Regions from separate parts of the Pseudoalteromonas sp. 19-MNA-CIBAN-0066 genome, predicted to be linked through region 1. Evidence: predicted binding sites of a transcription regulator. Region 1 holds the regulator's gene; each other region holds the start of a gene.

The links. The regulator ArgR, encoded in region 1, controls arginine synthesis, uptake and breakdown. The targets are predictions, from matches to a motif close to ANTGAATANNTATTCANT.
Region 2: a site for ArgR is predicted at 6,229-6,246, ahead of AAEZ18_RS17095 (VWA domain-containing protein). Genes of this name have one in related genera too.
Region 3: a site for ArgR is predicted at 4,032-4,049, ahead of AAEZ18_RS07155 (2OG-Fe dioxygenase family protein). Genes of this name have one in related genera too.

What each region holds. Positions count from the first base shown of each region.
Region 1 covers NZ_JBEONZ010000004.1:93,627-100,739, forward strand. The annotation lists gene folA (type 3 dihydrofolate reductase) at 2-493, opposite strand; gene cgtA (Obg family GTPase CgtA) at 567-1,724, opposite strand; gene rpmA (50S ribosomal protein L27) at 1,955-2,212, opposite strand; gene rplU (50S ribosomal protein L21) at 2,229-2,540, opposite strand; gene ispB (octaprenyl diphosphate synthase) at 2,963-3,934, shown strand; gene mdh (malate dehydrogenase) at 4,038-4,970, opposite strand; gene argR (transcriptional regulator ArgR) at 5,197-5,664, shown strand; gene AAEZ18_RS04165 (Dyp-type peroxidase) at 5,680-6,579, opposite strand; gene AAEZ18_RS04170 (ABC transporter ATP-binding protein) at 6,630-7,113, opposite strand, start outside.
Region 2 covers NZ_JBEONZ010000051.1:5,262-12,374, reverse strand. The annotation lists gene AAEZ18_RS17135 (TerD family protein) at 1-120, shown strand, start outside; gene AAEZ18_RS17130 (TerD family protein) at 150-728, shown strand; gene AAEZ18_RS17125 (sodium:calcium antiporter) at 741-1,826, shown strand; gene AAEZ18_RS17120 (phosphoribosyltransferase domain-containing protein) at 2,146-3,219, shown strand; gene AAEZ18_RS17115 (HAD hydrolase family protein) at 3,207-3,968, shown strand; gene AAEZ18_RS17110 (cysteine protease StiP family protein) at 3,974-5,062, shown strand; gene AAEZ18_RS17105 (HAD family hydrolase) at 5,065-5,685, shown strand; gene AAEZ18_RS17100 (tellurite resistance TerB family protein) at 5,687-6,142, shown strand; gene AAEZ18_RS17095 (VWA domain-containing protein) at 6,277-6,927, shown strand; gene AAEZ18_RS17090 (vWA domain-containing protein) at 6,937-7,113, shown strand, end outside.
Region 3 covers NZ_JBEONZ010000008.1:55,925-63,037, reverse strand. The annotation lists gene glpD (glycerol-3-phosphate dehydrogenase) at 1-925, shown strand, start outside; gene AAEZ18_RS07170 (acyl-CoA thioesterase) at 938-1,336, opposite strand; gene AAEZ18_RS07165 (2OG-Fe(II) oxygenase) at 1,370-2,074, shown strand; gene AAEZ18_RS07160 (cysteine desulfurase-like protein) at 2,094-3,329, opposite strand; gene AAEZ18_RS07155 (2OG-Fe dioxygenase family protein) at 3,339-3,971, opposite strand; gene acnB (bifunctional aconitate hydratase 2/2-methylisocitrate dehydratase) at 4,171-6,768, opposite strand; gene AAEZ18_RS07145 (OmpA family protein) at 7,065-7,113, opposite strand, start outside.

The DNA of each region.
Region 1 (7,113 bases):
GTTAAGGGTTTTTATATAAAGTTACAAACTTATGACTATATTGATTTTTTTCATCCGCAGCCATTTGTATTTCATCTTTAACCTGCCAGGTTGCCACTTTTTCGTAATCAGGAAACTGAGTGTCACCTTCAACATCTAAGTCTATAAAGGTTAAATAAAGTCTTTGTGCACTTTCTAAAAATTGTTGATAAATATTTCCACCACCAATGATCATCACCTCTTCCACATCAGCAACTAAATTTAACGCGGCCTCTGGCGTTGTAACAATTTCTATTCCAGTTGCTTGATACTGGCTATTACGGGTAATAATAATATTACGACGCCCAGGTAAAGGCCGTCCAATAGACTCAAATGTTTTGCGCCCCATAATCACAGGTTTACCTGTGGTTACTTTTTTAAAATGCTGTAAGTCTCCAGGTAAATGCCAAGGCATTGTATTATTAAGGCCAATTACACGGTTATTTGCCATTGCAGCAATCATTGAAATTATCACACTAATTATCCAGTATTTATTATTAAACAAAGAAAAAGGAGCATAAGCTCCTTTTATATGTAATTAATTATAATTAACGCTCGTACACAACTTCTACGTCGTAATCATCTTCATTCCACTCATCCCAATCATCATCATCGTCGCTCTTTTTAGCGGCTTTTTGATGATAGGTGTCCCACTTAAACTCAACCTCTTCGTCTGTAGTTTCAACGAATTTCTCTTTTGGCATGCTTTCAAGCAATGTCATTACGTCATGAATTAGTGGTTGAGTATTTGATTTATTAATAGCAGAAATACTGTAAATATTTTCAGTTTCGCCTAGCTCTTGTGCAATTTTTTCACATAAAGCTTTTGCTTCGTCAGCTGGTAATAAATCTATTTTATTAAATACCAACCAGCGCGGTTTTTCTGCTAATTTAGGACTGTACTGATGTAACTCATTAACAATCGCAAATGCATTATCAACTGGATTTGAGCCATCAACTGGCATTACATCAATAATATGCAGTAATATTCTACAGCGCTCTAGGTGTTTCAAAAATTGAATACCTAAACCAGCACCATCCGATGCGCCTTCAATTAAGCCTGGTATATCAGCGATAACAAATGATTTATTAGCTTCAGGACGGACCACACCTAAATTTGGAATAAGCGTCGTAAATGGGTAATCTGCTACTTTTGGTTTTGCTGCCGATACACTACGGATAAAGGTAGACTTACCTGCATTTGGCAAACCTAATAAGCCTACATCTGCTAGTAACAATAACTCTAGTTTAAGGTTGCGTACTTCGCCTTCTGTCCCTAAGGTTTTTTGACGCGGAGCACGGTTTGTACTTGATTTAAAACGCGCATTTCCTAAGCCATGGAAACCGCCTTTTGCCACCAAAATCTTTTGGCCATGTTGGGTTAAATCCCCTAATCCCTCTTGCGTATCAACGTCCATAATACGTGTACCTACAGGCACCATAATAATTAAATCGTCAGACTTTTTACCAGTACAGTTACGGCTGCGGCCATTAGTACCGCGATCTGCTCTATGGAAGCGTTCAAATTGGTAATCAATTAAGGTATTTAAGTTTTCATCCGCTTGTAGATAAACACTACCACCGTCACCACCGTCACCACCGTCAGGCCCACCTTCTGGGATATATTTTTCACGACGGAAAGACACGATACCGGCGCCACCGTCTCCAGCTTCTACGCGAATTTCTACTTCATCTACAAACTTCATGATTACTCACTTTAGGGATTGGCTTGTTAATAACACTATTATATACCCAAGCCAACTTAATACCAATTGGCATAAATATTTGAACCATTTTACGAATTAGATCGCTCTATAACTTCGTTAAAGAGCCCGCTACTTAAACCCATAGGTATAATTGCAGGCTTGGGTATATATTGTAAAATAATGAAAACAAAAAACCCCGCAAAGGCGGGGTTTTTTAACTATCTTACTGATTACTCAGTTACGATAGTTACGTATTTACGGTTTAAAGGACCTTTTTGTTCAAACTGAACTTTACCATCTGCTTTTGCGAAGATAGTGTGGTCTTTACCGATACCTACGTTTGTACCAGGGTGGAAACGAGTTCCACGCTGACGAACAATGATGCTACCCGCTAGAACTGATTCGCCACCAAAACGCTTAACACCTAGGCGTTTGCTTTCTGAATCGCGACCGTTACGAGTACTACCAGCTGCTTTTTTATGTGCCATTTCTAAGTACCTCTAATTAAGCGCTAATGCCAGTGATTTTAACTTCTGTGAACCATTGACGATGGCCCATTTGCTTACGAGAATGCTTACGGCGTCTAAATTTAACAACCTTAATCTTCTCACCGCGACCATGTGAAACAACCTCAGCTGTTATCTTACCACCGTTTACGAACGGTACACCAATCTCGATTTTCTCACCATCAGCAACTAAAAGTACTGAATCAAATTCTACTGCTGCACCAGTTTCAACGTCTAATTTTTCAAGACGAATCGTTTGACCTTCAGTCACACGATGCTGTTTACCACCACTTTGGAAAACCGCGTACATAATTAACTCCGTCTGTGCGCCCTCAAATCGACGCAACTAAAATATTCTTCGATAGGGCGCGAAGTTTACGCTACGGCGTAATAACTAGCAAGCCTATTTTGTAATTAAAATGAATAAAAAGTAGCTGCATTGAGAGCAATTCAATATTTCCCCTATTTTATATTAAATAGCCCTTTTGCCAAGCGCTTTTTCACGATTAGTGAAAATAATTTGCCTTAGCTAAACACACACTACAACGGATAATAAATAAACATAAATTACAGCACACTTTGTACGCTAATTAATCAGCTATCTCTCGTATTTAAGTGCTAATTAGCGATGTTAACCGTGTTTTTTCAGGGAATCGTCACAAAATATCGAGCTAGTGCTTTTTTTGTTGTACAATCTGCGCCGTTCACACATAAAAATTGGCTCGGAGATCAATGGATATAAAAGCTATCCAGGCGTTAATCGAAAACGATATGAATGACGTCAATCAACTTATACATGCGCAAATGCGCTCAGATGTGGCGTTAGTTAACCAACTTGGCTTGTATATTGTAAACAGTGGCGGCAAGCGCGTGCGCCCAATGTTGGCAATACTAGCGGCCAGAGCATTGGGTTATCAGGGTAAAGATCATATTACACTTGCAACTATTGTTGAGTTTATTCATACCGCAACACTATTACATGATGATGTTGTTGATGAATCTAACTTACGCCGAGGCACGCCTACAGCAAATGCTGAGTTTGGTAATGCTGCCAGCGTATTAGTGGGCGACTTTATTTACACTCGTTCATTTCAGCTTATGGTTGGCCTTGGTAAAATGCAGGTAATGCAAGTGCTTGCAGATGCAACTAACATTATTGCTGAAGGTGAAGTATTACAGTTAATGAACTGTAATGACCCCGACACCACTGAAGCGAGTTATATGCAGGTTATTTACTCTAAAACCGCTAAGCTATTTGAAGCCGCGACAGGCCTTGCGGCCATTATTACTGAGCAAAACCAAGCCACGCTTGATGCGCTTAACCTATACGGCATGCATTTAGGTACTGCGTTTCAGCTCGTTGATGACGTACTTGATTACAACGCAGATGCAGATCAATTAGGTAAAAATATTGGTGATGATTTAGCCGAAGGGAAACCAACTCTGCCGCTTATTTATGCAATGCAACATGGTAATGAGCAGCAAACACAGCTGATCCGTGACGCTATAGAGCACAGTAATGGCATGGATCATCTTGAAGAAATTTTAGCGGCACTTAAACAAACCAATGCGCTTGAATTTACGATGCAAAAGGCCGAACTTGAAGCCGACAAAGCCATTGCTTGCTTAGACTTTTTAGCTGAGTCTGAATATAAACAAGCACTTGTGAGCCTTGCCCGTATTGCAGTTGATCGCGATCACTAACTTTACTGCCTTTATGTGTAGCTAACCTGGGTGCAGGTTAGCTAAATTCCGAGCAATAAAAAAGCCTGCAAACGCAGGCTTTTTTGTCACTTGATTTTGGCTATTACGCCATGAAATCAACACCTTCTTTGATGTCTTTTTTCAGTGTTTCAAGCATGTCATTTTTTGCTTTTGTTTCAAATGCGCTTAGTTCGCCGTAAGAAAGAATTTCTTCTACGCCGTTTTTACCTAAACGTACTGGGTGTGCAAAGTACTCCGCATCGCCATTTTCAACAGCAACGTACGCGTAATCTACAACGTCTTCACCTTGTAGGCCTTTAACTAAAGACATACAAAAACGAGCTGCTGCTGCACCCATTGATAAAGTAGCTGAACCGCCACCCGCTTTAGCATTTACAACTTCAGTACCCGCATTTTGGATACGTGGAGTAAGTGCTGCAACTTCTTCATCTGTAAAGCTCACGCCTTCAACTTGAGAAAGTAGAGGTAAAATAGTAGTACCTGAGTGGCCACCAATTACAGGAACTTTAACAGTTGCTACGTCTACGCCTTTAAGTTCAGCAACAAATGCTTCTGAACGAATAACGTCAAGCGTAGTAATACCGAATACGCGTTTAGCGTCGTAAGTACCAGCTTTTTTAAATACTTCAGCAACAATTGGTACAGTGCCGTTTACTGGGTTAGTAATAATACCTACTAACGCTTTAGGACAACTTGCAACTATGCCTTCTGCTAACGTTTTGATGATGCCAGCATTTACATTAAATAAATCTGCACGATCCATACCTGGCTTACGTGGCATGCCAGCAGGAATAAGTACGATATCAGCATCTTTAAGCGCTTCATTTAACGCATCAGCGCCAAAGCCAGCTACTTTAACCGCTGTAGGGATATGAGATAGATCAACCGCAACACCTGGAACTACTGGTGCAACATCATATAGTGATAATTCAGAACCAGCTGGTAAGCCTGTTTTTAATAATAAAGACAACGCTTGACCGATACCGCCTGCAGCACCTAATACAGCAACTTTCATTGGAATTCTCCGTGATTTGAGGTAGGAAATATTTATGGCTCTAAGATAAAGAAATTAGCGACTAAAAACAAATTTATCCTGCCTATTTTCGTAATATTTTAGACCATAGTTGTAAAAACATTTGGCCTGAATACAGTAAACTGGCAAGTTAAATAAACAACTGCTGCATAATTATTCGTTTTTGTGTAGAATTTGCGGCATGGATAATAAAAAGCAAATAAAAACTATGCAACCACAAGACAAACAGGAAGCGTTAGTAAAAGCATTTAAAGCGCTTTTAAAAGAAGAAAACTTTGGTTCTCAAGGCGATATAGTAGATTCGTTAAAAGAGCAAGGTTTTGACAATATAAGCCAAAGTAAAGTGTCGCGCATGCTTAGTAAGTTTGGCGCGGTACGAACGCGCAATGCCAAACAAGAAATGGTGTATTGCTTGCCAGCAGAAATGGGCGTACCCACAGCAAAAAGCCCGTTGCGCCAGCTTGTTATTGATATAATGCATAACGAAATGATGATTATTATCCGTACCAGTCCAGGCGCGGCTCAGCTTATTGCGCGTTTACTTGACTCATTAGGTAAAGCCGATGGCGTGTTAGGTACTATAGCTGGCGACGACACTATTTTTATTGCCCCAGCTAAAATATCTGAAATAGACTTAACCCTAGAGCGGGTACGTATTTTATTTGATACGGTTTAGTATTTAAAACATGCGTTATAACTGTTTTAAAAACCCAACTGACGGTGCAAAAAACGCAGACCCCATATCGGCTTGAGTAAAATCAAGCCAATGATCATAGCACTCCCCCTCACCTAAACGACTTTTTAATACCTGTTCAAATGCGGTTCCACTGGCCGAGCAAGTAATTGACAGCATTCCTTGCTCGTAAACATCGCCATAAGGCATGCCTTGATTAAGTAATATTGGCTGGCCTTGCTCATCTTTTAATTCACTGCGTTGTGCATGGCTGGTTTCAAGCGCTGGGGCTATAAGAGTGTTGTCTAAGCGAGTGCGACCTATTATTTGCTCTTGCTCATCTAGCGATAGATGCTGCCATACACTTAGATCGTGCTTATAACGTTGCACATGAATATAACTGCCTTGATCCTCAAAGCTACCTGGTTTATTTATTAACGCCGTTGCCCGCTTTTGTCGGCCATGCGGCATTTTGCCACCATAAATAAAACCATTGAAATCGCGACCATCTAAAAATCTAAAATTACGAATTTGTTCCACCAGCTCTACGTCTGGTGCAAATAACTTTAAAATTTGCAGTGCAAATAAATGATTGACGTCTTCGCGGTCTGAACGTATTTGCACAAACAAATCACACGGCTGCACGCTCATTGCGTGTTCATTATGATTTATATTAGGAAAGCTTTGTAGTTCACTGGGGATATACTCTGGCAAAATATGCGGCCAATACTGTGCACCAATAGCCACCATACAAGAAAGCATAGATTCAGAAAACTGATCGCTAAACTCTTCCTCAATAGCGCTTACTTGCTTGAGCTTTGTACGTAATGACTCATCTTGGCCATCAAACACATTAAAAAATAAATGCAAACCGTGTAAGTTTGCTTCAGCACAAATCCCTGATTGCGCTTGTGCCATTGTTATTCCTTAGCTTATAAATAGATAAACACAGCGAATAACAAATTAATTTATGATTCGAAAAAATTCACCGTGTGGGGTTTTATTTTTATTATAACCTGCTCATTTTGAACAAATGACTGGCCATATTGCGCTGCAACTTCTATTTCTTGTTGTGCAATAACTACAGTGTAAACATAAGCCGAACCAATAAAACGACTGCTTAATATGGTGGCGCGTTCACTATGGCTATCTTTTTTATTGTCGCTCATTAGCTCTATTTGATGAGGACGCACATATATTTTTCCTATATTAGCCTGGTGCTGGTGCGCAATAACCGACTCAACTAGGCCAAAAGCGGTTTTATATTCAGTTGCTGTTAACACTTCTGCGCTTAAGTATATGCCCTGACCCAGAAACTCTGCAACCTCCTTTGAGCTTGGTTTAGCAAAAAGCTGTTCTGGGGTGCCCTGCTGAGCTATTTTACCCTGGTGCATAATAGCCAGCGTGTCTGCAAATGCAAAAGCCTCTTCCTTTGAGTGGGTAACAAATACT
Region 2 (7,113 bases), on a different contig from region 1:
ATGATTTTAGGTAAATTGTATAAGCATAATGGCAACTGGAAATTTTCTGCAATTGGTGAAACAACAAGCGATAAAAAGCTTGAGCAAACTATCAAAACGGCTGAAAGTAGTTACCTGTAAAGAATTTATAGATATTAAAGGAGTCAATAATGGCTATATCCTTACAAAAGGGTGCAAATGTTTCTCTTGAAAAAATCGCACCTGGTATCAGTAAATGTTTAGTAGGGCTTGGTTGGGATTCTCGTTCATCAGATGGTGCCGATTTTGATTTAGACGCATCAGCGTTTATGTTGAATGAAAGTGGAAAAATCATATCTGATCAACACTTCATTTTTTATGGTGCGTTAACTTCACCTTGCTTATCAATTGAGCATACTGGAGATAATTTAACCGGAGAAGGTGACGGAGATGATGAGTCAATAAAAATTGATTTAGAGGCTGTTCCTAATAACGTTCATAAAGTTATTATTGGTGTAACCATTCATGATGCGAATGCCCGTTCTCAAAATTTTGGGCAAGTGTCGAATGCGTTTATACGCGTTGTTAATGAAAAGTCAGATGAAGAAATAATTCGTTATGACCTATCAGAAGATTACTCAACTGAAACAGCCATCATTTTTGGTGAGCTGTATAGACATAATAATGAATGGAAATTTAGAGCGGTTGGTCAAGGGTATGCAGGTGGTCTGCATGCTATGGCTGTTAATTATGGCGTTAATATTGCCTAGTCGGAGAAAGACGTGTTAGATACAATATTACCATTTATATATATTATTTTGTCGTGTTACTTACTTAAGTATGCATGTGACACTTTTGAGCAGGCAGCAGGGTATTTAGGTCGCAATTTCCCGCCAGGGGTAAAAGGCGCGACAGTGAATGCTATCGGTTCTAGCATGCCTGAAATGTGTGTTGTGATTGCTTGTTTATTTTGGTTTAACGACCCGTCTTTAGTAATGGTTGCTTTAGGTGTTACTGCTGGTTCTGCGATCTTTAATGGTTGTGTTATACCTGCTTTGTCTATCATTATGGCGAAAGATGGAAGTGGTAAATCGGTAGAACATATTGAACTAAACAAACATGTACTTTTACGTGATGTTTTTTGGGTTTTAACCGCTGAAATAGCATTAATTGTATGCCTTGGTTTTAATAGCTTTACAATTTTGATGGCCGTTATATTAAATGTAATTTATTTATTATATGCAGTTCATTTATATTTTGATGCTAAAAGTCACAAAGCTGGCGACGATGATGAAGAATATGAGTATGAAGAGATAGAAGACAAAGGATTTATTGCGAATATATTTACTTTTAACTTTAATGCAATTTTTTTCTCTAATCGTGCATTTTCTGCAACTAGTGCAGTAATTGTTTTATCATTAGCTATTGCGGTTATCTCAGGTGCATCACACATACTAGTTGAAGGTGTTTTAGGCAGCGCAACAGTATTAGGTGTACCTCAATTTTTTTCTGGTTTAGTTTTTGGTGCTGCAGCATCGTCTGTACCTGACTTAATTTTATCAGTTAAAGATGCTCAAAAAGGTGAATATGAGGATGCAGTTGCAAACCCATTAGCATCTAACACTTTTGATACGACTATTGCATTTGCATTACCGCTGCTGGCTTGGTTTATAATTAATGGTGTAGATTCGCTACCACTTGTGCAAGATGACAATTTAACAATATTACGTTGGTCTATTGTTGGTATTACTGCGGCAGTGGCTGCAAGTTTATTATTTAATTACAAAAGAGTAACAAAAAAGATAGCTTACTTTTTACTTGCTATGTTTGTAATTTGGGCAGGAAGTATGTATTTCGTTATTCAATAATGATTTAATAATAATTAAATAGAGATTTAATCAACCTCATATTAAATAGTGTGAAGTTGATATAAATTAAGAAATGGGCTTATATTTTAAGCCCATTTATAATTTATATGTATGGAGTTTAGTATTTACCTTCATTACACATTGTTACTTGAGTATTTAAAGTTGGCTCTAAAAAAATAATTAACGTGCACATCAATAAAAAACTTACACACTAGCTTTAATGTAATTGGCCTATAAATATATTAAAAATTATTCAGTCAAACAGGAGCATAATAGTAACTGGGGTTTTTATAAGCATACGGAAATATAACTGGAAAATATGAAACATATCTACGACATTAAAGCCGGTACAATCTCGTTAAAAACGGCTGAAGAAAAAACAACATTAGATCGTATTTTGACATTTGCTTGTCGAGAAAATCCTAAACGCTATTTTATTTTAGTAAATAAATTGATAGGACGTTACACCCCAACTTCACCTAAAATAATGAGACAAACTTACAATCAACTAGCTGAAAAGATAGGTGAGGGGCCTCAAACCTATGTTGTGAGTTTTGCTGAAGCTGCAACAGGATTAGGAGCAGGTGCTGCTGACAGTTTGGCCCACATTCAAAATGATGATGTTTATTTTCAGCATACTACAAGGCATAAACTAGATGAAAAATTATGGTTTACTGTAGATGAAGAGCATAGCCATGCAGTTAATCACATGTTTTATCAACCAAGTGAAAATTTATTAAGCTCTATAATTAAATCTAAACGACTTGTTATAGTTGATGATGAAATTACTACTGGGCGTACTATCAAGGTTTTGCTTTTAAAAATACTTCCTTACTTACCCGATTTAGAAGAAATAGTTGTTACGTCAATTGTCGATTTAATGGGTGAGCAAAACTATTTACATGACTTGAATTTGGATGTTCCAATTCGCTATGTTTCCTTACTTAAGGCTAATATTAGTTTAGATAAAGACCCAGACTTTAACCCCCAACTCCCTGATAAAGTAAACTCTAAGCTTACTAATGGGGCATCTGTAAACGACACGGGTAGATGTGGTTTACTAATGCCTTATAAAGAAAAAATAAACAGCATTAGTACATCTCAAAGTACGGTCGTTATTGCGGATGGAGAGCATCAATACATTCCGTTTCTATTAGCTGAAAGGCTTGAAAATGAAGGCGTTGAAGTTGTTTTTCAATCAATTAACCGATCACCAATATTGCTGTGCGATACAATCGTTAATAAGCATAGAATTGCTACAGTAGAAAATGATAGTGAACATTATTTGTATAATTTCTTCCCTGAAAACAAATCAATATTTGTTGTTAGTGAAAGAAATTACGAAGGACTACTATTTACAGATGAGGTTAAATACCACGAATGGAAATGCTAGCGTATCACACTTCAAGGCTATTTGTATTTACTGATTTAGACGACACACTGTTTAAAAGCCTTAAAAGTGACGTATCTATTGTAGCAACAACAAATAACGAAGGTGAATCTCAAGGGTATTCTTCGCTACAGCAGCAAAAACTACTTAATGTTTTTGAAGCAGCAGGTGGCGTATTTATACCGGTGACAGGCAGAAGAACAAATTCGTTTTTAAATTGTAGCCTACCTGTTATTAAAAACACACCGTATGCAGTGGTATCACATGGCGCCATTATATTAGATCAAAATCATACATTGTTAGAGCAATGGCATGAATTTATTAAAGTAGAGTTTAATCTAGCATTGTGGGAAAGCGAGTTAGTAAAAATGTTTGATCATGTACATAATCATTTTACAGCATTAAGTGATGCCGTGCGGGTAAGGCTTATTGTTGACCAAGGTATAACTGCTTATGTATGTGTTAAAGTATCGAAAGGTGATTACAGTGAAAATAAAGCTAAAGATGTTGATTTGTATTTAAAAAGCATACTTCCTAATGACATGTTATTACACAGTAATGGACGTAATTTTGCGATGTTACCACCTTACGCAAGAAAAGAGGTCGCTGTTAAGTTTATTAAAAATAAATTGCAGATTGGAGAGAATGACACGGTGTTTAGTATTGGCGACAGCATCAGTGATTTACCTTTTATGAAAGAAGCTGATTTTTTAATTGTTCCTGACGGTTCACAAATTCTTGATAGGGAATAAAATCAATGAAAACACCATTAATTGGTAGTTATCCAGAGCATGATTGCATGTTTTTATTAAAAAAAATAAAACCAGAATTTCATTCGATCGAAGACAAAGAGCGTTTAATTCAAACAGGTAAATTACATTATTCTCAGATGGTTAGCCAAGAAAATAGACCAACTCCTGAATATGAAAAATTATTTCATGATTTAACAGCAAAATATAAGTATAAATTGGCTAAAGAAGTTCTCAATCTATCATGTCTAATTTCTGAAAATATTAAGCAAGATGTGTGTATTGTTTCTCTAGTTAGAGCTGGCACACCTATTGGCGTGCTTGTTAATAAAGGTATAAATAATTACTCACAATATAATTCAACCCATTATTCAATTAGTATTGTTCGTGATAAAGGTATTGATGTTAATGCATTAGATTACCTTATTTTTGATTTAAAAACACCTCCTCAAAGTATTGTATTTATTGATGGCTGGACTGCTAAAGGTGTTATTACCAAAGAGCTTAAAAAAGCGATTGCGGAATATAATATTAGCCGTAAAGTTAATATAGGCAATTCGTTATATGTTGTCTCCGACATCGGTGGAACTGCTGATTACTCAGTAACTTTTGAGGATTATGCAATTCCCAGTGCATTAATGAACTCAACCGTAAGTGGTTTGATTAGTCGCTCAGTTATTAATGATCAGATTAAAAAAGACGACTTTCATGGCTGTATTTCATATGAACATTTAGCTCAATACGATTATTCAAATAAGTTTATTTCAGAAGTATCTAATTGTTTTAAAGAAACAGATTATAAATTATCAGCTGTGCCAGATGAGCAGCATAGAGAAACGCGTAATCAGCTAACGCAAAGTTATATTGGTTTGCTAATGAATAAATTTAATGTAACCGATATAAATAGAATTAAACCCGGTATTGCTGAAGCAACACGAGTAATGCTTCGCCGAGTACCAGATCTTTTGATAGTGAATGATGCGAATAACCCAAACACCACACATTTAATTACTATAGCCAATGAAAAAAGCATTGAAGTGTGTGTACTTCCTGATATGCCTTTTGGTGCTTGCGCACTTATTAAAGATGTAGGTTAGGTATGAAAAAAATTGCAATATTTGATTTTGACGAAACACTAGTGAAAGAAAACTCTTTGAGCTTTTTATTCAAATATTTTCTAGGTAGAAGGCCTCTATTTACTTATCTTTTACCCATTGTAGCAAAGCGAAAGATTTCTAGGGAAATTATAAAAAATGAGATTAAACAGCATTTTTATAAACTTTCTTTAAACAATAAAAGTAACGAACTGGTATTTGAAGCGGGTGTAAATACAGCCGAAAAATTAACCCCGATTAAATCTGTGCTAGATCGTATGATGACATTAGATGCTCAAGGTGTGGAAATATGGATTATTACCGCTTCACCGCAATTTTTTATCGAAGGCATTGTCAATAAACTGAAGTGGCCAGTTGAGAGAGTAATAGGTACACTCTTAAAGGAAGATGATAATGTACTTAATGGCTTAATTGGTACAGAGTGTCAAATTGAAGAAAAAGTGGCGCGATTTAATGCGTTAATAGCAGATGAAAAATTAACGTGTTTAGTCAAAGAGGCTTATGGTAATTTGCCTGCAGACATACCGATGTTAGAGCTTGCTGAAAAAATGTTTTATGTTAAAAATGGACAATTAAGTCCATTTATAAATATCAATGGAGAATAGTATGAGTTTTTGGAATAACGTTAAAGAAAAAATAAGCGATGCAAACGACAGTCTACAAAAAAACATCGGACAATTTAAAAACAAAAAGTTTGCAGATGCTTCAATGGCTATATGTGCTTTAGTTGCAGCGGCTGATGGCGATATTGACGCAGATGAGCGTAAAAAAACAGCTGGGTTTATTGTATCTAACGAATCTTTAAAAGTTTTTTCTGCTTCTGATTTAAAAGAGAAGTTTGATTTTTATTGCAACAAATTAGAAGCCGATTACGACTTTGGTAAAATAGAAGCAATTCAAGCTTTGAGTGTTTTAAAGGGTAAGCCAGACCAAGCACGCGCATGTATTCAGTTAGGTATTATTATTGGCGGTGCTGATGGCGATTTTGACGCAGACGAAAAACGTGCAATTAAAGACGCTTGTAATGCGGTAGGTATTCCTGCATCTGAGTTTGATTTATAAATCAGTAAATGAAAATTATTGTGCAGATAAGATAGTTAATAAATATGTGAATATATTAATAATGACAAATATTAGTTCTATGTTTAATTGCTTATCTATGCATGAGATTTTTATTACTTAATAAGGAGCTCATTATGAGACGTTTACCTGTATACCTATTATTAGACACATCTGGCTCTATGTATGGAGAGCCGATTGAATCAGTTAAAAATGGTTTACAAACCCTACTTTCTTCACTTCGTCAAGACCCTTATGCGCTTGAAACTGCTTTCTTATCAATAATAGAATTTAACACTAAAGCTATCCAGTCAGTACCACTGACTGATTTAATGTCGTTTCAATCACCCGATTTAATACCTTCAGGTACTACATCACTTGGCGCTGCACTTACCTTACTTGCCAGTAAAGTGAATGAAGAAGTTAAAACAACAACGCTTGACGAAAAAGGTGATTGGCGCCCACTTGTTTTTGTTTTTAGCGATGGTGGTGCAACTGATGACTTTCAAAAAGGTATAGATGATTTAAAAGCAACTCAAATGGGTATTGTAGTGGCATGTGCTGCAGGTCACCATGCAAAAATAGACGAGCTTTCAAAAATTACTGAAAACGTTGTGCATCTTGAAAATGCAGACTCCAATGCGATTTCAGCCTTTTTTGAATGGGTATCTGCAAGTATTTCTACAAACTCTCAAAAAGTCGAAAATGGTGAGTCAGAAGCCTCACAACTATCGGATCTTCCTCCGCCACCACCTGAAATTAACTTAGTTGATTTAACTAAGAAGTAGGAGTGACTAATGAGTCGACGTTTACCTGTATACCTTTTAATAGATAGCTCTGGCTCTATGCAAGGAGAGCCAATTCATGCTGTTAATGTGGGTATTAGCGCAATGCTTAGTGCATTACGACAAGATCCTTATGCACTAGAATCTGTCTATATATCTTTAATTACATTCGATCGAGAAATAAAAGAG
Region 3 (7,113 bases), on a different contig from region 1:
TAGCAAAAAGCAATGTTCTATAGTTGCTAAAGGAGTTGTTAATGCAGCGGGCCCTTGGGTTGCATCACTTTTTGATGAGGTAATTACTGGGCCGTCGCCACATAATATTCGCTTAGTTAAAGGCAGCCATATTATTGTGCCGCGTATTCACACTGAGCCGCAGGCCTATATTTTACAAAATAAAGATCAGCGTATTATTTTTGTTACCCCATTTGAAGATGACTATTCACTGATTGGCACTACAGATGAAGAATACAGCGACAATATAGCAGATGTAAAAATTAGCGATAAAGAAGTCGATTACTTAATTGGCATTACTAATAATTACTTTAAAAAACAACTTACTCATAACGACATAGTGCATACCTTTAGTGGTGTACGCCCCTTACTAGATGATAACTCATGCGACGCACAAGCCGTTACTCGCGACTACAAACTGATATTATCGAGCAATAATAACCAGGCACCACTGCTAAGTGTATTTGGTGGGAAAATTACCACTTATCGCAAGCTCGCTGAAAACGCAGTAAACGAACTCGCCAGCTTTTATCCGCATATGGGCCAAACATGGACAAAAAATACTCCATTACCCGGTGGCGACTTTTCATCAAAGGTAGTATTAAAGCAACAACTACAGGTAAAGTATGCATGGTTGCCTGAGTTTATTTTAAATCGCTTTATACGCAGTTACGGTACTGGCACTTATACCCTACTTACAGATGCCCAAAGCGTAGCTGATTTAGGCCAGCATTTTGGCCATGGTTTATACGCCACTGAAGTAAATTATTTAGTTAATAGCGAGTGGGCTCGCTGCGCCGAGGATATATTGTGGCGTCGTAGTAAGTTAGGTTTGCGTTTTAATACTGAGCAAATAACAGCGCTGAGCCAGTATATTCAAAATTATAATGGCTCAATACCGCTGTAAACATTTACCAAACTAGCTAGCCGGGGCTAAATGCTCATTAAGTGACGATTTTTCAGATACTGAAAGCGATTGCTTTGCTTTTGCTGCAAAATCGTAACGTACCAATACCGTTTTACCAACTGCACAGCAGTTACCTTGCTGGTGAGCTTCTTGGCGTAATACAAATGAGCTGGTACCTACATGCTCTACTGAGGTTTTAATGGTTACTTCATGGCCATAAAATAACTCACCAACAAACGACACTTCGACTTTGGCAATAATTAGCTTCCAGTCATGTGGGTTTAAATCTGGGGTAAAAAACCTAAAAATAGGCGCACGCGAAGCTTCAAACCATACAGGGAGTACGGTATTGTTAATATGTCCTAGCGCATCTGTTTCACTAAAGCGCGGCATCACTTTTTCAATAAACATAATAATCCAATAATAATTATATAAAGGTAAACTATGACGGACTTTATTCGCGTATACGATAACGCGCTCAGCAATGACTTTTGTGATAACTTTATCACTACCTTTTCTCAAAGCCCGCATATAAAACAAGGGATGACATCTGGCGGTATCGATTTAAATAAAAAAGATAGCCACGACTTGCACTTAAACAATCATCCGGAATACGTTGAGCAATTAAAACACATTCAACAAACCACTGCACAGTATGTTTTTAAATACATTGAAGAACATATTTTTATTATGATTGGTGCCTTTGGCCTAAAAGTGTATCACCCTAAAAGTGGCGAACCTGTTGACTTAACACACGCAAACTTTGATGAAGTGGGTAAACCACAACTGCCCTTATTAGTGCAGCAAATTTTTAGGCTAGGAAATATTCAGGCGCAAAAATACCAAGTTAATAAAGGCGGTTACCCGTATTGGCACAGCGAAGTTTATCCGCAGTTAAATCATAACGAGGCGCTACATAGAGTATTGCTGTTTATGTTTTATTTGAACGATGTTGAACAAGGTGGGGAAACGGAGTTTTATTATCAAAAGCGTAAAATTGCGCCTAAAAAAGGCACTATGGTAATAGCGCCCGGCTACTTTACTCACACTCACCGTGGCAATAAGCCAGTATCTAACGATAAGTATATTTTAACCTCGTGGGTACTGTTTAACCGCGCAGAGCAAATATACGGTGCGCCAAAGAGCTAGCGCACCTTTTTTATGTATATTAACCTAGTAGCTCATCAAACAAATTAAATAACTGATCAAGCTCTGCGGTGGTGTTGTAGTGCATGCAACCAATGCGCACTACGCCACCTTTATCAAGTACGCCTAATTGCTCACACAAACCTTGCGCGTAAAAGTTGCCGTCCCATACACAAATATGTTGCTTACCTAAACATTCAGATACAGCGCGCGGCTCTAAACCTTCAAAAGTTAACGCAAAAGTAGGCGTACGCTCATTTAAACGATCTAAATCATCTATACCAAACAATTTAATACGCGGGTAATTAACTAAGCGCGTTAAAAAGTATTCACTCAGCGCCATTTCGTGTTGCTTGGTTTTAGCAAAGGCAACACTTAACTTTTCGCGGCGTGAATGGCTGTCGTCAAGCTCGCTAATTGCTGCAATGTAATCAACCGCCGCTATAAAACCAGCCATGGCTTCAAAGCTTTGCGTGCCGGTTTCCCAGCGACCAGGCGCTACGTCTTTAGCTGGCTCAACTTTGTACGGGGTAAATCCTTCAAGGTGCTCTTTTTTGCCATAAACCATACCTAAATGCGGGCCAAAAAACTTGTACGCAGAGCAGGCTAAAAAGTCGCAATCAAGCGCTTGTACATCTACAAGTTCGTGCGGTGCATAATGTACGGCATCAACATAAACAAGTGCGCCTACGTTGTGGGCAAGCTCTACAATACGTTTAATATTGTTAATTGAACCTGTGGTATTTGAAGCATAAGTTACCGCTACCAGCTTAGTATTACTGTTTAGTAAACTCTCGAACTGCGCCATATTGAGTGTGCAGTCGGTTTCGTTAATAAGCGCAGTATTAACTTTAACACCTTTATCTTCTGCGGCTTGCTGCCACGACGAAACGTTAGAAAAGTGATCCGCGTTAGTGACAATAATTTCATCACCCGTTTGCCAGTCGCGTGAAATTGCGCGGCTAAAGCTAAACGTTAAGCTGGTCATATTCGGACCAAATACAATTTGTTGTGAGCTGGGCGCATTGAGTAAATCGGCAGCAGCTTGGCGAGCATTTGCCATTAGCTCAACGGTTTTATCGCTTGAGAAAAATGCTCCACCTAAATTTGAGTTGTAATAACCCAAATAAGCAGTCATAGCGTTAAGTACCGATTGCGGTACTTGCGAGCCACCGGGGCCGTCTAAAAACACGGGAGATTTACCATTAACGCTTTGCATTAATGCCGGAAATTGCTCACGTAATTGCGTTATATTCATGCTCATTCCTTAAGACGTTAATACAAAGCAATCCAGGTAACCTGGCTTACTGGCATCAAGTTTATTCATTGGAGTAGCGTTATGCCACACTTGACGGTCGTTAATTACTGCAAACATACCGTCTTTTATGGCCATTTTAAAACAGGGATCGGCTTGCTTGTTTTCGTATACAAGCAATTCACCGCCCTCTAAGTTTTCATGCGATACACCACATACACACACATGATCAAAACCATCTTGGTGCACGCCTTCTGGCGCTGCAGGCGTATCACTATCAATGGCTAACATACGAAATTGGTGAATTTCGATATCACGTTCTTCATCAATCCCGGTAATTTGACGAAACTCATTCACAATACTTTTCATGCCCGCTGACTCAAGTAGGCTTTGCTCTAAATTTTCGTAACTACGCTCAACATTACCCTGAAAGGTATTAATTGCATCATCTTGTACAAATGCTTTTGTTGCTTGTAGCTTTAGCTCACCATTTTGTAGTTTAACTACAGAGTAACGGCGTTTACGAAAGGCACCATCTGCATAAGGATTAGTCGGCAGGTTATCAAAAGAAGGCTTAACCAAATCAATATTTGTTTGGTTAATAAAACGCAGCTGCAGTAAATTCTGGGGGTTTAAAGCGGTCATAAAAATCCTGCTATAGTAATTATAATATTGCAGAGATTTTAATGCATGCAAAGAGGATTTATTGCTTTATTATTTAACTTCAAAACAATTAACCACCAAAATTAATACAATAAATGCAAAAAAACAACATTAACTATCTAAAATTTATTTTTGCCAATAAAAAACCCGCAAAAGCGGGTTTTTAAATAAGCTGTAAAAATTATACTGCTTGTTGAATGATCACGTTGTCTGCTTTTTTAGTGTAAGCAGGCATGCGATGGAAGTTCAAGTAGCGATATGTATCTGACGCTGTTGCATTGATCTTCGCTGCATATTCTTGATACTCAGCAGCAGTTGGCAATCGACCGATAATTGCCGCAACTGCAGCAAGTTCAGATGATGCTAAAAATACATTTGCACCATTACCTAAACGGTTAGGGAAGTTACGTGTAGAGGTAGACACTACCGTTGCTTTATCAGCAACACGTGCTTGGTTACCCATACATAATGAACAACCTGGAGTTTCTATACGTGCGCCAACACGACCAAAGATGCCATAGTAGCCTTCTTCAATTAGTTGGTCTTTGTCCATCTTAGTAGGTGGAGCAACCCAAAGCTGAGTAGGTAGTTGACCTTTAAAGCCATCTAGTAACTTACCAGCCGCGCGGAAGTGACCAATGTTAGTCATACAAGAACCGATGAATACTTCATCAATTTTCTCGCCAGCAACATCAGAAAGTAAACGCGCGTCATCTGGATCATTTGGAGCACAAAGAACTGGCTCTTTAATCTCAGCTAAGTCGATTTCAACTACGTGAGCGTATTCAGCATCTTTATCTGCTTCCATAAGCTCAGGATTAGCTAACCAGTCTTGCATTGCATTAATACGACGTTCAATCGTACGTACATCGCCATAACCTTCAGAGATCATCCACTTAAGCATAACAATGTTTGATTCTAGGTATTCAGAAATAGACTCTTTTGAAAGCTTAACCGTACAACCTGCAGCTGAACGCTCAGCAGATGCATCTGATAATTCAAACGCTTGCTCAACAGTTAGGTGCTCAACGCCTTCAATTTCTAGTACGCGACCAGAGAACTCGTTGATTTTACCTTTTTTCTCAACTGTTAATAAGCCTTGCTTGATACCGTAGTAAGGGATTGCATGTACAAGGTCACGTAATGTGATACCTGGTTGCATTTCGCCTTTAAAACGAACCAAAATTGACTCAGGCATATCAAGAGGCATAACACCTGTTGCTGCTGCGAATGCTACTGCACCCGAACCAGCTGGGAATGAAATACCTAATGGGAAACGTGTATGCGAATCACCACCAGTACCTACGGTATCTGGTAATAACATACGGTTTAACCATGAGTGAATAATACCGTCACCTGGGCGAAGTGAAACGCCGCCACGGTTCATGATGAAATCAGGAAGCGTGTGATGCGTGTTTACATCAATAGGTTTTGGGTATGCCGATGTATGACAGAAAGACTGCATTGTTAAGTCTGCAGAGAAACCTAAACAAGCTAAATCTTTAAGTTCATCACGTGTCATAGGACCTGTTGTATCTTGCGAGCCAACAGTTGTCATTTTAGGCTCACAGTATTGACCTGGGCGAATACCTGCAACGTTACATGCTTTACCAACCATTTTTTGCGCTAGTGTAAAGCCTTTATCTGATACTTCAGTTGCTGTTGGTACTTTAAATATATCAGTAGCACCTAAACCAAGTGATGTACGTGCTTTGTCTGTTAAACCACGACCAATGATTAGTGGAATACGACCACCAGCACGAACTTCATCTAAAATCACTTCAGATTTAAGTTCAAACTTAGAGATTACTTTATCAGTACCATGCTGCTTAACAACACCTTCGTATGGGTAGATGTCAATTTGCTCGCCCATGTTAAGTTCATCAACATTTAGCTCAATTGGTAAAGCGCCAGAATCTTCCATAGTGTTAAAGAAGATTGGTGCAATTTTATTACCTAGACATACACCGCCAACACGCTTATTTGGTACAAACGGGATATCATCGCCCATAAACCAAAGCACTGAGTTAGTTGCAGATTTACGTGAAGAACCCGTACCAACAACATCACCAACGTAAGCTAGTGGTAAGCCTTTAGTTTTTAATTCTTCTAGTTGGGTGATTGGGCCTACTTCGCCTGGTTTGTCAGGAGTGATACCATCACGTTCAATTTTTAGCATAGCTAAAGCATGTAGTGGAATATCTGGACGAGACCATGCATCTGGTGCAGGTGACAAGTCATCCGTATTTGTTTCGCCAGTTACTTTAAATACAGTAACTGAAATCTTTTCAGCAACAGCTGGTTTATTAGTAAACCATTCTGCATTTGCCCAAGACTCAATAATTTGCTTAGCGAATGTGTTACCCGCTTTTGCTTTTTCTTCTACATCGTAAAATGCATCAAACATTAATAATGTGTTTGAAAGGCCTTTTACTACAATAGGTGCAAGTGTGTCGTCATCAAGTAGGTCTATCATAGGTGCGATATTGTAACCGCCTAGCATAGTTCCTAATAATTCTGCCGCTTTTTCTTTAGAAAGTAGTGGAGAATTAGTTTCACCTTTAGCAACTGCCGCTAAAAACCCTGCTTTGATATAAGCTGCATCATCAACACCTGCCGGTACACGATTAGCAAATAAGTCGAGAATAAACTCTTCTTCACCAGCCGGTGGAGTTTTGATTAATTCAATAAGATCAGCCGTTTGCTGAGCATCTAATGGCGCTGGTACGATACCTAACGCGGCACGTTCTTCTACGTGTTTACGATATTCTTGTAGCACAATATTGCCCTCTTGGTGACGTGAAAATATTCGGTAGCGCTTCATAAGCGCAATGTTACCCAATACTTATAGTATTCTAACGCTTAATTATAAAGCTTTTGTAGGTAGATGAAAATCTATCCAGTTCAGCAACTGATTATACCGACTATAAGTATTATGAATAGTAGATAAAGTAAAATCAATTTCTATGAATGTTTATTAAGTAAGAATCATTAGTATTAATTTTTAATTTAAGTTTTTAGTAGGCATAAAAAAACCCAGCATAAAGCTGGGTTTTTGTAATTCAATCGATTTTATTAACGTAAAACTTTAACGTTTTTAATCGTTTTGATATGCGCTTCTACA